DNA from 3 places in the Streptomyces sp. NPDC088817 genome. Region 2 is predicted to be linked to each of the others. Evidence: riboswitches for the same ligand, from Rfam matches in the RefSeq annotation. Region 2 holds a riboswitch; each other region holds the start of a gene.
What was found. A riboswitch is a leader RNA that binds a small molecule or an ion and turns the genes downstream of it on or off. The one in region 2 is predicted to bind cobalamin.
Positions count from the first base shown of each region.

Region 1: it holds a riboswitch for cobalamin, as region 2 does, so the genes downstream of both, ACIP4X_RS07135 (ribonucleoside-diphosphate reductase subunit alpha) here and ACIP4X_RS22000 ((2Fe-2S) ferredoxin domain-containing protein) in region 2, are expected to answer to the same signal.
Region 3: it holds a riboswitch for cobalamin, as region 2 does, so the genes downstream of both, ACIP4X_RS00290 (cobalamin biosynthesis protein) here and ACIP4X_RS22000 ((2Fe-2S) ferredoxin domain-containing protein) in region 2, are expected to answer to the same signal.

Region 1 is NZ_JBIVJN010000003.1:210,529-215,186, forward strand. It holds gene ACIP4X_RS07120 (DUF3311 domain-containing protein) at 1-314, shown strand, start outside; gene mctP (monocarboxylate uptake permease MctP) at 311-1,921, shown strand; gene ACIP4X_RS07130 (GNAT family N-acetyltransferase) at 2,018-2,524, shown strand; cobalamin riboswitch at 2,570-2,724, shown strand; gene ACIP4X_RS07135 (ribonucleoside-diphosphate reductase subunit alpha) at 2,847-4,658, shown strand, end outside.
Region 2 is NZ_JBIVJN010000011.1:273,898-278,555, forward strand. It holds gene ACIP4X_RS21980 (helix-turn-helix domain-containing protein) at 1-386, shown strand, start outside; gene ACIP4X_RS21985 (DUF397 domain-containing protein) at 383-565, shown strand; gene ACIP4X_RS21990 (maleylpyruvate isomerase N-terminal domain-containing protein) at 1,011-1,364, opposite strand; gene ACIP4X_RS21995 (DNA-formamidopyrimidine glycosylase family protein) at 1,633-2,424, shown strand; cobalamin riboswitch at 2,497-2,619, shown strand; gene ACIP4X_RS22000 ((2Fe-2S) ferredoxin domain-containing protein) at 2,681-3,079, shown strand; gene ACIP4X_RS22005 (cobalamin-binding protein) at 3,128-4,048, opposite strand; partial or broken gene ACIP4X_RS22010 (acyl-CoA dehydrogenase family protein) at 4,117-4,251, shown strand; gene ACIP4X_RS22015 (enoyl-CoA hydratase/isomerase family protein) at 4,248-4,658, shown strand, end outside.
Region 3 is NZ_JBIVJN010000001.1:53,147-57,804, reverse strand. It holds gene cobN (cobaltochelatase subunit CobN) at 1-424, opposite strand, end outside; gene ACIP4X_RS00295 (cobyric acid synthase) at 421-1,929, opposite strand; gene ACIP4X_RS00290 (cobalamin biosynthesis protein) at 1,926-2,867, opposite strand; cobalamin riboswitch at 2,967-3,111, opposite strand; gene ACIP4X_RS00285 (hypothetical protein) at 3,255-3,479, opposite strand; gene ACIP4X_RS00280 (anion permease) at 3,512-4,658, opposite strand, start outside.

The DNA of each region.
Region 1 (4,658 bases), on a different contig from region 2:
CGAATGCCCCGCAAGCCACCAGAGCGGTGGTGACCCCCTTACGGGTCGCCATCGCCCTCTGCCTCGCCGCCCCCTTCGTGGCGCTGCTGTGGGTGGGGTCGTACGCGAGGAAGGACCCGGCCCTCGCCGGGGTCCCGTTCTTCTACTGGTACCAGATGCTCTGGGTACTCGTCTCCGCGGTCCTGACGATGACCGCGTACCGGCTGTGGCAGCGTGACCGGCGCACCGCCGGGGCCTCCCCGGTCTCCGGGACCTCCCGGGCCGCCGGGACGTCCTCCGCCGCGACGGCCGAGGACGGGGGTGCGGCCAAGTGAAGGACGGGGTCAACGGCGTCGCGCTCGGCGTCTGCGTCTTCTTCTTCCTGCTCGTCACCGTCATGGGCTTCCTGGCCGCGCGCTGGCGCCGGGCCGAGAACGAGCACAGCCTGGACGAATGGGGCCTGGGCGGCCGGTCGTTCGGCACCTGGGTGACCTGGTTCCTGCTCGGCGGCGACCTGTACACCGCCTACACCTTCGTGGCCGTGCCGGCCGCCGTCTACGCGACCGGGGCGGCCGGCTTCTTCGCGGTGCCGTACACGATCCTGGTGTACCCGCTGATCTTCACGTTCCTGCCGCGGCTGTGGTCGGTGTCCCACCGGCACGGATACGTGACCACCTCCGACTTCGTCCGCGGCCGGTTCGGCTCCAAGAGCCTGTCGCTGGCCGTGGCGCTCACCGGCATCCTCGCGACCATGCCGTACATCGCGCTCCAACTGGTCGGCATCCAGGCCGTCCTGGACGTGATGGGCGTCGGCGGCGGCGACAGCACCCACTGGTTCGTGAAGGACCTGCCGCTGCTGATCGCCTTCGGCGTGCTGGCGGCATACACCTACTCGTCGGGACTGCGCGCGCCCGCGCTGATCGCGTTCGTGAAGGACACCCTGATCTACATCGTGATCGCGGTGGCCGTCATCTACATCCCGATCAAACTGGGCGGCTTCGGCGAGGTGTTCGCCAAGGCGGACCAGAAGTTCACCGAGGCGGGTTCGGGCGGTCTGGTGCCGGCGGCGGCCGGCCAGTGGACGTACGCCACGCTGGCCCTGGGCTCCGCGCTCGCGCTGTTCATGTACCCGCACTCGATCACCGCGACGCTGTCCTCGCGCAGCCGCGAGGTGATCCGCCGCAACACCACGATCCTGCCGCTGTACTCTCTGATGCTGGGCCTCCTCGCCCTGCTGGGCTTCATGGCGATCGCGGCGGGCGTGCAGGTGAAGAACGGCCAGCTGGCCATCCCGCAGCTCTTCGAGAACATGTTCCCGGACTGGTTCGCGGGCGTGGCGTTCGCGGCGATCGCCATCGGCGCGCTGGTGCCGGCGGCCATCATGTCGATCGCCGCCGCGAACCTGTTCACCCGCAACATCTACAAGGACTTCATCCGCCCGCAGGCGACACCGCGGGAGGAGACCCGGGTCTCCAAGATCGTGTCGCTCCTGGTGAAGGTGGGCGCGCTGGCCTTCGTCCTGACCATGGACAAGACGGTCGCCATCAACTTCCAGCTGCTCGGCGGCATCTGGATCCTGCAGACCTTCCCGGCCCTGGTCGGCGGGCTGTTCACCCGCTGGTTCCACCGCTGGGCGCTGCTGGCGGGCTGGGCAGTCGGCATGGTCTACGGCACGGTCGCCGCCTACGGGGTCGCCTCGCCCACGCAGAAGCACTTCGGCGGGTCGGCGAAGGAGATCCCGGGCCTCGGTGAGATCGGCTACATCGGGCTGACGGCGTTCGTGCTCAACGCGGCCGTCACGGTGGTCCTGACGTTCGTGCTGCAGGCGGTCAACGCGCCCCAGGGCGTGGACGAGACCCGTCCGGAGGACTACACGGCGGACGCCGGCGACCCGGGCGTCGAGGCGGAGCTCCCGCCGGCCACGGCGGCGGCCCCGCACTAGTGCCGCAACAGGCAGGGACACTCGCACGGAGCGTTCCAGGGGCCGTCGGAGAATTCCGGCGGCCCGCTGCCGTGCCCGTGCGGCACACTCGGGCGCATGGACTTCGTGATCCGGCCGGTCGAACCCGGCGAGTACGGCACCCTGGGTGAGATCACCGCCCGGGCCTACCTCCAGGACGGGCTCCTGGACTTCGGTGAGAGCGACGGGTATCTCGGCGAGCTGCGGGACGTGGCCAAGCGGGCGGCCGCCGCCGAGGTGCTGGTCGCGGTGGCGGACGGACAGGTGCTCGGCGGAGTGACCTTCGTCCCGGGCGCCGGCCCCATGGCCGACCTCGCCGGCCCCGGGGAGACCGAGATACGGATGCTCGCGGTCGCGCACGCGGCCCGCGGCAGGGGCGTCGGCGAGGCCCTCGTACGGGCCTGTACGGACCGGGCACGGGCCGTGGAGGGCTGTGTCCGCGTGGTGCTGTCCACCCAGAGCTCCATGCACACCGCCCACCGCATCTACGAGCGCCTCGGCTTCGTTCGCACACCGGGCCGGGACTGGAACCCGCTCCCCGAGCTGGACGACATCATGCTGCTCACCTACGAGTTGACATTCTGACACGCTCCGGAGTCGACGCGGCACAACATATGGGGGTGCCTGACTCGCTCAGCACAAGATGTATGCTCGTGCTCAATGTCGCCGCAGGGGAATCCGGTGCGAATCCGGAACTGTCCCGCAACGGTGTACTCGTGCACGTATGCCCCCAAGGCCCGTCACGAGCGTCAGTCCGAGGACCTGCCGACAGTGCGCCCGGCCGTCCGGTCCGGGTGCCCTGACGTCCGGGCTTCGCGGAATGGGCCGGTGGACGCGGCGCCGTGTGCGTTCGTGTGCCGCCCCCTGCCCTCGGCGAGGCCCCGTGCCGAGCGAGGGAGAGCTCCACGTGACCATCGCGCCAGCCGACCCGGTTTCAGTCGTAGCCACGGAAACCGACGGTCCAGGTGCCGTACTGCTGCGGACCCTGACCGAGCTGACCGCCGACCTCCCCGACGCCGACCCCGGCCGGGTCGCCGCCGCCGCGCTGCGCGGCCGGTCGGCGCGGGCCGACGAGGCCGAGTTGCGCGAGCTGGCCACGGAGGCGGCCGCCGGGCTCATCTCCGAGGACCCCGCCTACTCCCGGCTGGCGGCCAGGCTGCTGACCCTCGCCATCCGCGCCGAGGCCGCCTCCCAGGGCGTCGCCTCCTTCACCGACTCCGTCGTCGTGGGCCACCGCGAAGGCCTCGTCGCCGACCGGACCGCGGAGTTCGTGCGCGTCCACGCCGACCGCCTGGACGCGATGATCGACCGGGCCGCCGACGACCGCTTCGGCTACTTCGGCCTGCGCACCCTGCACAGCCGGTACCTGCTGCGGCACCCGATCACCCGCAAGGTGATCGAGACGCCCCAGCACTTCATGCTGCGGGTCGCGGCCGGTCTCGCGCAGGACGACACCGCGCGGTCCGTCGACGAGGTCGAGGCGCTCTACGGGCTGATGAGCCGCCTCGACTACCTGCCCTCCTCCCCCACCCTGTTCAACTCGGGCACGCGCCACCCGCAGATGTCGTCCTGCTACCTGCTCGACTCCCCCAAGGACGAGCTGGACTCCATCTACGAGCGCTACCTCCAGGTCGCCCGTCTGTCCAAGCACGCCGGCGGCATCGGCATCGCCTACTCCCGCATCCGCTCCCGCGGTTCGCTGATCCGCGGCACCAACGGGCACTCCAACGGCATCGTGCCGTTCCTGAAGACCCTGGACGCCTCGGTGGCCGCCGTGAACCAGGGCGGCCGGCGCAAGGGCGCCGCCGCGGTCTACCTGGAGACCTGGCACTCTGACATCGAGGAGTTCCTGGAGCTGCGCGACAACACCGGTGAGGACGCCCGCCGGACGCACAACCTCAACCTCGCGCACTGGATCCCGGACGAGTTCATGCGCCGGGTGAACGCCGACGGTCAGTGGTCGCTGTTCTCCCCCGCGGACGTGCCCGAGCTCACCGACCTGTGGGGTGAGGAGTTCGACGCCGCGTACCGGGCCGCGGAGGCGCGGGGCCTGGCGCGCAAGACCATGCCGGCCCGCGACCTGTACGGCCGCATGATGCGCACCCTCGCGCAGACCGGCAACGGCTGGATGACCTTCAAGGACGCCGCCAACCGCACCGCGAACCAGACCGCGGAGCCGGGCCACGTGGTCCACTCCTCGAACCTCTGCACGGAGATCCTGGAGGTCACCGACGACGGCGAGACGGCGGTGTGCAACCTGGGGTCGGTCAACCTCGGCGCGTTCGTGGCCGGCGGCGACATCGACTGGGAGCGGCTGGACGAGACCGTCCGCACCGCGGTCACCTTCCTCGACCGCGTGGTCGACATCAACTTCTACCCGACCGAGCAGGCGGGCCGCTCCAACGCCCGCTGGCGGCCGGTGGGCCTGGGCGCCATGGGCCTGCAGGACGTGTTCTTCAAGCTGCGCCTGCCCTTCGACTCCCCGGAGGCGAAGGCCCTGTCCACCCGTATCGCCGAGCGGATCATGCTCGCCGCGTACGAGGCGTCCGCCGACCTCGCCGAGCGCAGCGGCCCGCTGCCCGCGTGGGAGAAGACCCGTACGGCCCGGGGCGTGCTGCACCCCGACCACTACGACGTCGAGCTGACCTGGCCGGAGCGCTGGGCGGCCCTGCGCGAGCGGATCGCCGCCGTCGGCATGCGCAACTCGCTGCTGCTCGCG
Region 2 (4,658 bases):
CGCGGCAGGAACTGTTGACGCGCAGGCCGCCGGTCGCGTTCAGTTTCATCGTCGAGGAGTCGGTACTGCTGCGGCAGACCGGAGGTGAGGAGGTCACCCGGGAACTGCTCGACCACCTCCTCGTCCGCACGCAACCGTGGAACGTGGAGCTGCAGATCATGCCGCAGCGGCAACCCCACCACGCGGGTACGGACGGTCCCATGCGGCTCCTGGAGACCCCGGAGCGCCAGTGGTTGGGGTACTCGGAGGGGCAGAAGACCGGGCAACTGGTTTCTGACCGGGAAGCGGTGAGCGTGATGCAGATGCGCTATGCCAAGATGCGCTCGCAGGCTCTGTCCCCCGCGGACTCGGCCGAGTTGTTGCAGCGGATGCGAGGAGCGCTATGAACACCGACAGTGCACTGGACTGGTTCAAGAGCAGCTACAGCGGGTCCGAGGGTGACGACTGCGTGGAAGTCGCACTCGCTCCCGGAGCCGTGCACGTACGCGACTCCAAGCGGAGTGACGGACCGCGGTTCGAGGTCGCCTCCCCGGCGTGGGCGGAGTTCCTCGGGTTCGTGGGGTAGTCCGGGCGCCGTGACTCAGTAGCCGCCGAGGAGGGCCCGTACGCTCCGCAGTGCCTCCGGGCCTGCGGTGCTGTGCCAGCGGGCGGGGTCGGCGGGCGGGGTCGGCGGGGCGGCGGCCCCACAGGAGGAGGACGCGGGTGGCCGCGTCGCTCTCGATCGTGGCCGGGCCCTCGGGAGCGGCGAACCGGATCGTGCCGCCGTCGGCGTCGGCCGTCACCACGATGTCGTCGGTGCCCGGCGTACGCAGGCGGCCCTCGACCCGCCCCTCGGGGCCCAGGTTCAGACCGGCGCGGCCCCGGACCAGCAAGGGCCGGCCCACCGACACCACGCTGTGCTCGGTCATCCACGACTCGTTGAGGGACCGCACGGCCGTCCGGTCGTCGCCGGTCAGGTCCCAGCGGTGGAGGATCAGTTCCTCACGCATGTGTTCCGCGAAGAAGGGGACCTACACGGACCGGCCGGTCCACATCACTTCCGTGTCCGGGGACAGGTCCCGTGCCGCGGCCGCCGCGACCTCGGTGAGCTGTTCACAGTTGGTCAAGAACGCCGCCCAGAGTTCGGTGTCCGACATCCGCCGGTAGGGAGCCTCGTGCGCGAAGCTCCTGGTCTCGACCGGTGTGCCCGCGTGAAACGCTCGCAGTACCCGGGCCGGCTCCTCGGCGTTCCCCGTCTGGTGGACCAGGATGTCGCGTACCGTCCACGCCTCGCACCACGTGCCGTCGTCGGGCCTTCGGCCCTGTACGGCGTGGACGAAGGGAGCCAGCTCGGGCAGCGTGTCGTCGACCTTGGACGGGATCACGTGCCATGGGTATCCCGGTCGGGCCGCAGGCCGAAACCGGCGGACGTCCGATCGGGGCACCGTGCCCCGATGCGTCCTGCCTCGGTGCGTCCTGCCTCGGGGCATCGTGGCTGCGGCGGAACGACGAGTGCGTGCGGTCGCCCTCCGCGGGTACCCGTCTCCGCGTGCGGCGGGCCGACGACCGTACGCCGACGACCATACGTCGATGACCGTACGCCGACGACGTACGACGAAGAGCCGCGACGAACGAGCCGATCGGGGCGAACGCATGCCCGAACTGCCGGATGTCGAGGGATTCCGCGAGGTGCTGATGACCTGCGGTTGTCAGCGGTGTGTCACGGACGTCGAGGTGCGGGACACCGGGGTGCTCCGGGGTGTCAGCGCGCGGCGGCTGCGGAGGGAGCTGACGGGCAGGCGTCTGGGTCAGGCGTGGCGGCACGGCAAGTGGCTGTTCGTGCCGGTCGGCGACGACGGTCCCGTACTGGTCTGGCTGGTCTGGCACTTCGGCATGACGGGATCACTGCGGTGCTGTGCCCCGGACGAGCCCCTCGCGCCGCACGACCGCATCGTGCTGACGCTCGACGACGCCCGGCATCTGCGCTATCGCGATCAACGCAAGCTCCAAGGCGTGCGGTTGGCCGACGGAGCGCAGCTCGCGCGGATCGTGGACGGTCTGGGGCCCGACGCCCTGACCGTGAGCCGGGCTGAGTTCCGGGACCTGTTGTCGGGACGGCGGCGCGCCGTCAAGAGCGCGTTGATGGACCAGTCCGTGATCGCGGGTCTCGGGAACCTCCTGTGCGACGAGATCCTCTGGCGGGCCCGGGTGGCACCCCGGACTCCGGCGGGGGAGCTGGGCGAGACCGCGCTTCGACGTGTCCATGCGGGGATGGGCAGGGTCCTGGAGTCGTCCGTCCGTGCCGGGTGCGTGCCGCCGAGGGAGTCCTGGCTCACCGGACAACGGGACGACCGCGTACCGATGTGTCCTCGCTGCGGGCGGCCCCTGTGCTCGAACCGCGTCGGCGGACGCCGCACGGTCTGGTGCCCGCGGTGCCAGGGATGAGCGGAACGGGCCGTTGCGGGGGGCGGAACCGATCATGGGATGATGACCGGCGACAAAAGGCGACGGCGGTCCGAGGAAGCCGGTGTGAATCCGGCGCGGTCCCGCCACTGTGACCGGTGAGCGAGTTCCGGAACGCCACTGCCCCGTCCGGGGCGGGAAGGCGGGACGAGCGAGGACCCGGGAGCCAGGAGACTCACGCGGTCGCCTCCTCGAACGAACACCGGGGCGGATCTCCCCGGGAGGGGAGTGGGGCGGCGTGCCCGAGAAGCCGACGGACGAGGCGCCGGACGGTGCCGTGGCGGGGAGCGGTCCGGTGCCGTGCCGGGTCGTCCTGTGCCGGGACTGCTGCTGCGGCAGCGCCAAGGTGACCGGGGTGGATCACGCGACGCAGACCGCGCGGCTGCGCGCGGAGGTGCCGATGCGCATCTCTGAATGCCTCGACGTGTGCGAGCAGGCGAACGTCGTCGTGGTCCAGCCCTCCGCCGAGGGCCGGGCGGCCGGTGCGCGACCGGTCTGGCTCGGGCTCGTCAACGACGCGGACGCGACGGAGGACATCGTCGCCTGGGTGCGCGCCGGTGGTCCGGGGGTGGCCCCCCTGCCGGAGATCCTCGACCTGTACACCTTCCCCCCGCCGCGACGCGCCACGGAGTCCTGAGTCACGCGCTCGCGCGGAGGCCCGTACACCGAGGAGACCGGCCCGTCGTCACCCGACGGGGAACGGCCGGGCCTCCGCCGGGGCGACCGGGTCGCCGGCCCGCACGCCGTGCAGCACCTGCGCGAGTATCTCGGCGCCGCGCACCACCCGGGGCCCCGGCCGGTTGAAGTAGGACGGGCCGTCCAGCACCCGGACGCGACCGGACGGGACGGCGGGCAGATCCGCCCAGCCGGGCAGGTCGCCGAGCAACGAGGCTTCCCGCAGGGTGCGTTCGGGAGGAAAGCCGCACGGCAGGACGAGGACGACGTCCGGCTGCGCGGCCCGTACCGCCTCCCAGGTCATCGGCTTGGTGTGCTCGCCGGGGGCGGCGAGGAGCGGCTCGCCTCCGGCGGTGGTGATCTGCTCGGGGACCCAGTGTCCGGCGGGCCACAGCGGGTCGAGCCACTCGATCGCCACCACCCGGGGCCGGCCGAGTCCGGCGACCGCGCCGCGGACCCGGTCGAGGCGGTCCCGCAACTCGGCCCGGCGCCGCCGCGCGCGCTCGCTCACACCGAGCAGATCACCGACGGTGACCAGGCAGTCCAGGACGTCGTCGAGCGTGCGCGGCTCCAGGCTGAGGACCCAGGTGCCGGCGTCGAGCAGCCGTACGGTCCGGCTGACCTTCTCGTACGACACCGCGCACACGTCGCACAGGTCCTGGGTGAGCACCACGTCGGGGCGCAGGGCGGCCAGAGCCTCGGTGTCCAGCGTGTACAGCGACGAACCGGAGTGCGCCGACCCTCCGACGGCGTCGGAGATCTCCCGGCTGGTGAGCGCGTCCTGGTCCAGGTCCGCCCCGGTCACCACGGGCACGGAGGCGACCTCGCGCGGCGGCCAGTCGCACTCGTGGGTGCGGCCGGCCAACTGCTCCGAAAGGCCGAGTTCGGCGACGATGTCGGTCGCGGCGGGCAGCAGGGAGACGATGCGCATACATCGACTGTAGGAGACCCCTGGAACCGCTGATTTCCGGCGCCCGGCGTGTTTCGTTCGATCGCCCTGGTGGAGACGACTACCTCAGCGAGTACGGCACTGAGAAGATCGTCTGTGACCTGCGTGTCCACCAGATCCTGGAAGGAACCAACGAGACCATGCGCGTCATCGTGGCCCACGGCCTGACGGAGGCGCTCGGATGACCGCCACCGAGGAACCCGTCCTGTTCCACACCGCCGGACGGGCCGCCCACATCACCCTCAACCGGCCCAGGGTCCTCAACGCCCTCACCCACGAGATGGTGCGCCGTATCGACGAGGCACTGACGGCCTGGGAGCACGACCCGGCCGTGGAGACCGTCGTCATCACCGGTGCGGGCGAGCGCGGCCTGTGCGCGGGCGGCGACATCCGCGCCATCCACGACGACGCCCGCGACGGGGACGGCGTCGCCGCGGCAGCCTTCTGGCGCGACGAGTACCACCTCAATGCCCGTATCGCCCGCTATCCGAAGCCGTATTTCGCCGTCATGGACGGCATCGTCATGGGCGGCGGCGTCGGCGTCTCCGCGCACGGCAGCGTCCGCGTCGTCACCGAGCGCTCCCGGATCGCG
Region 3 (4,658 bases), on a different contig from region 2:
GGACGCCGTGATCCGGCATCTTCCGCGGCTCCTCGAAGCCCTCGCCGGTCAGCAGCACCGTGTCGGAGAGGAACCGCGCGAGTTCCGCCAGGTTGTCGGGGCCGCCCTCGACGAGGTACTTCAGCGCCTCCGCCACGACCCCGGCGGGCACCGAGGACTCGGCCATCAACTCGGCGTCCGGCACGGCCTCTCCGCCCAGCAGCACGGTCGGCACGCCGGACGCCTTCAGCGCGGCGAGCCCGTCCTCCCAGGCGCGCTTGCCACCGAGCAGCCGTACGACGGCGAGGTCCGCGCCGTCGAGCAGCCCCGGAAGGTCCCGGCCTACGTCCACGCGGGTCGGATTGCCGATCCGGTAGGAGGCGGCCGAGGCTCGGGCGGCGAGCAGATCGGTGTCGGCGGTCGACAACAACAACACTGTGCTCATGCGGGCGCTCCCGGTGGAATGAAAGGCAGTCCTTGTGGCGCGCCCGACTCGATGAGCCGCCAGAGCGCGTCCGTGTCCGCGTGCTGTTCGATCAGGTCGCCGAGCCGGTCGAGCTGCTCCTCGCGCAGCGCGGCGAACGACGTGTCGGGGGCCGGTACGAAACGGCGGCCGGCGGCGGCCGCCACCTCGCGCAGGAAGGCCCGCCGGAAGCCGTCCGACTCCAGCGAGCCGTGCCAGTGCGTGCCCCAGACGGCCCCGACCCGGCAGCCGTCCAGGAAGGGGCTTCCGCCGGTGACTTCGGCGACCCCGTGGTGGATCTCGTACCCCTCGACCGGCTCGCCGAGTGCTTCGCCCCGAGGCCGGGTGAGGGTCTTCTCGCGGGCGAACCTGACCCGTACGGGCAGCAGGCCCAGCCCGCCGACGTGGCCGCGCCGGCTCTCCACGTCGTCCTCGATGTGCTCGCCGAGGAGCTGGAAGCCGCCGCAGACGCCCAGCACCGGCCGCCCCTCGGCGGCCCTGCTCGCGAGGGCGCGCGCGAGGCCGCGCTCCCGCAGCCACTCCAGCGCCCTGACCGTGCCGCGGGTGCCGGGCACGACGACGAGGTCGGCGTCCGCCAGTTCCTCGGGGCGGTCCACGAACCGTACGACGATGCCCGGTTCGGCGGCGAGCGCGTCCACGTCGGTGAAGTTGGACATCAGCGGCACGGCGCAGACGGCGACCCGCAGCACGTCCTCGCCGACCGGCGGGGCCACGGTGGACTCCCGTACGGCGCCCCGCAGGGACCCGCGCAGTCCGTCCTCCTCGTCGATGCCGAGCCCGTGCCGGAACGGCAGCACGCCGTACGTACGCCGGCCGGTGAGCCCGTGCAGCATGTCGAGGCCGGGTTCGAGCAGCGAGACGTCCCCGCGGAACTTGTTGACGAGGAACCCGGCGACGAGTTCCTGGTCCTGAGGGGACAGCAGGGCGACGGTGCCGAAGAAGGAGGCGAAGACGCCCCCGCGGTCGATGTCGCCGACGACGAGCACGGGCAGCCGCGCGCCGCGCGCGATGCCCATGTTGACGATGTCGGTGCGGCGCAGGTTGATCTCCGCCGGGCTGCCCGCTCCCTCGCAGATCACCGCGTCGTACGTGCTCCGCAGCTCGGCGAGGCAGTCGAGGACGGTGCCGAGGAGCTTCTGCTGCCGCCCGCCGTGGTAGCCGCGGGCGCTCAACTCGCCCACCGGTCTGCCCAGCAGCACGACCTGGCTGCTCTGCTCGCCCCCCGGCTTGAGCAGCACCGGGTTCATCAGCGCGGTCGGCTCGACGCGGCACGCCTGGGCCTGCATGGCCTGCGCCCGCCCGATCTCGGCGCCCTCCCGGGTGACGAAGGAGTTGAGGGACATGTTCTGCGCCTTGAACGGGGCGACCTTCACGCCCTGGCGCACCAGCCACCGGCAGATCCCGGCCGTGACGACGCTCTTCCCGGCGTCGGAGGTGGTGCCGGCGACGAGCAGACCGCCCCTCATGACGTCCGTCCTCTCTTCAGCAGCCGCGCGCCCGCGCACACGCCGAGCGCGAGCCAGCCCACACGGCGGGAGAGCCGTACCGCGCGCTCGATGTCACCCGGCCGGACGGCGCGTCCGGCGCCGTTGAGCACCGGGCGGTGCTCCACACGCCCGCCGTACGCGAGCGTGCCGCCCAGCCGCACCCCGAGCGCCCCCGCGAACGAGGCCTCCACCGGGCCGGCGTTGGGGCTCGGGTGCTTGCCGGCGTCGGCGCGCCAGGCCCGTACGGCACCGCGCGGGTCGTCGCCCGCCACGGCCGCCAGGGCGGCGGTGAGCCGTGCCCCCGGCCATCCGGCGAGGTCGTCGAGGCGGGCCGAGGCCCAGCCGTAGCGGCGGTACCGGGGTGACTTGTGCCCGACCATGGCGTCCAGGGTGTTGACGGCGCGGAAGCCGACGAGTCCCGGCACTCCGGCGGCGGCGCCCCACACCAGCGCGCCCACCACCGCGTCGGAGGTGTTCTCGGCGACGGACTCGACGACGGCCCGGGCGATCCCGTCGGCGTCCAGCGCCTGCGGATCGCGCCCGCACAGATGCGGCAGCCGCGCCCGGGCGCCCTCGACGTCCCCGGCTTCCAGCGCGCGCCCGATCTGCCGCGCCTCCCGGGCGAGGGAGGTGCCGCCGACGACGGCCCAGGTGGCGGCGGCGGTCAGCGCGACGGACGCGGTACGGGAGGAACGCACGGCCCGCGCCGCCAGCGCGGCCGACGACACGGCACCGCCCACGCACACGGCGGTGTGCAGGGCGCCCCGGCCGCGGTGGTCCCGCCACAGCGCGCGTTCCACGGCGCCCGCGGCCCGTCCGAACACGGCGACGGGGTGTCCGCGGCGCGGGTCGCCGAGGAGCAGGTCACCGAGGAGGCCGGCGGTGGCGCCGTACGCGAAGACGCGATCGGCACCCATCGGGTCAGCCGGTCGTGCGGTCGGTCGGTGAGCCGCTGGTGTACCTCGGTCGGCAGCCGCGCATGGCGAAATGTCCTCACTCAGGGTGTCCACGCCCTGGTTCGACGAGACCGGCGGTGAGAGTTCCTGACTCCCGGGGATGTTCATCCCCGGTCACAGTGGCGGGACCGCGCCGGATTCGCACCGGACTTCCTCTCCTGCCGCCGTACTTGGCCCCGGAAGTCCACCACGCTCCGCGAACACCCGTCAACCTGCTGTTGACCTGCGCAGGCGTACTGAGATGAGGCCCACACCACGGGGCGCACGGGACGGCGAAACCCGCCCATCCCAGGCCGTCGCGGGGACGGTCAGGGATGGGCGGGTGAAGGTGTCGGGTTCCGGGCCGGGCTAGGCCACGATCAGGTAGATGCCGTAGGCCACGGCGGCGGCGCACGCGGCGAAGCAGGCGTAGGCGCCGGTGACCGCGAGGGCCCCGCCGCCGTCGCCCTGGGCCACGGCCCGCTCGCGGCGGGAGAGTCCGGCGATGCCGAGGGTGAACAGGGCCACGAGGCCCACCGTGACGCCGAGGCTGACGCCGAAGACGGAGCCGAGGGCCGCCCAGTCGATGTTCATGCTGCTTCTCTTCCTTCTGCCGGGTCGCCGGCTCAGACGGCGGCGGTCGGCGGCGTCACGACGGGCGCGGGGTCGGCGGCAGGAGCGGAGGCCGGGGCGGGGATCGTGGCCGTGAGGCCCTCGGCCGCCGGGGAGGCCGGGGGCGGGGTGACGGCGGCGATGGCCTGGGTGATCACGCCGGCCGGCTCCTCGGAGCCGTTGACGTTGGTGTGGTCGACGACCTCGCGGCGGGAGATCTTCCAGATCGCGGCGCTGGAGGCCACCAGGAACGCGGCGACGAGCCAGGTGCCCCAGTCGCCGAGACGCGTCACGGCCTCCGCGCCGGCCGCGACCAGGGCCGCGGCGGGCAGCGTGAGGGCCCAGGCGACGGCCATGCGGGTCGCGGTGGACCAGCGGACAACGCCGCCCTTGCGGCCCAGACCCGCGCCCATCACCGAACCGGAGACGACGTGCGTGGTGGACAGGGAGAAGCCGAGGTGGGAGGAGGCCAGGATGGCGGCGGCCGCGCTGGTCTGGGCGGCGAAGCCCTGCTGCGGCTGAAGGTCGGTCAGGCCCTTGCCCATGGTGCGGATGATGCGCCAGCCGCCGATGTAGGTGCCGAGCGCGATGGCGAGGCCCGCGGAGAGGATGACCCAGGTGGGAGGGTTGGAGCCGGGGGCGAGGGCGCCGCCGGCGACCAGGGCGAGGGTGATGACGCCCATCGTCTTCTGCGCGTCGTTGGTGCCGTGGGCCAGTGAGACCAGGCCGGCGGAGGCGATCTGTCCGGCGCGGTGGCCCTTCTCGGCCGCCTTTCCGTCGGACTTCCTGCCGATGCCGTAGGACAGCCGGGTCGAGACCAGCGCGGCCAGACCGGCGACGACCGGGGCGGCGACCGCGGGGATCAGGACCTTGGTGACCAGGGCGCCGCCGTGCACGGCGCCGAAGCCGGCCGAGGCGACGGTGGCGCCGATCAGACCGCCCATGAGGGCGTGGGAGGAGCTGGAGGGGAGCCCGACCAGCCAGGTCAGCAGATTCCAGAGGATCGCGCCCACCAGGGCGGCGAAGATGACTTCGGGACGGATGCCGTTCTCGTCGACGAGACCCTTGGAGATCGTGTTGGCGACCTCCACGGACAGGAAGGCGCCCACCAGGTTCAGCGCGGCGGACATGGCCACCGCGACCTTGGGCTTGAGTGCACCG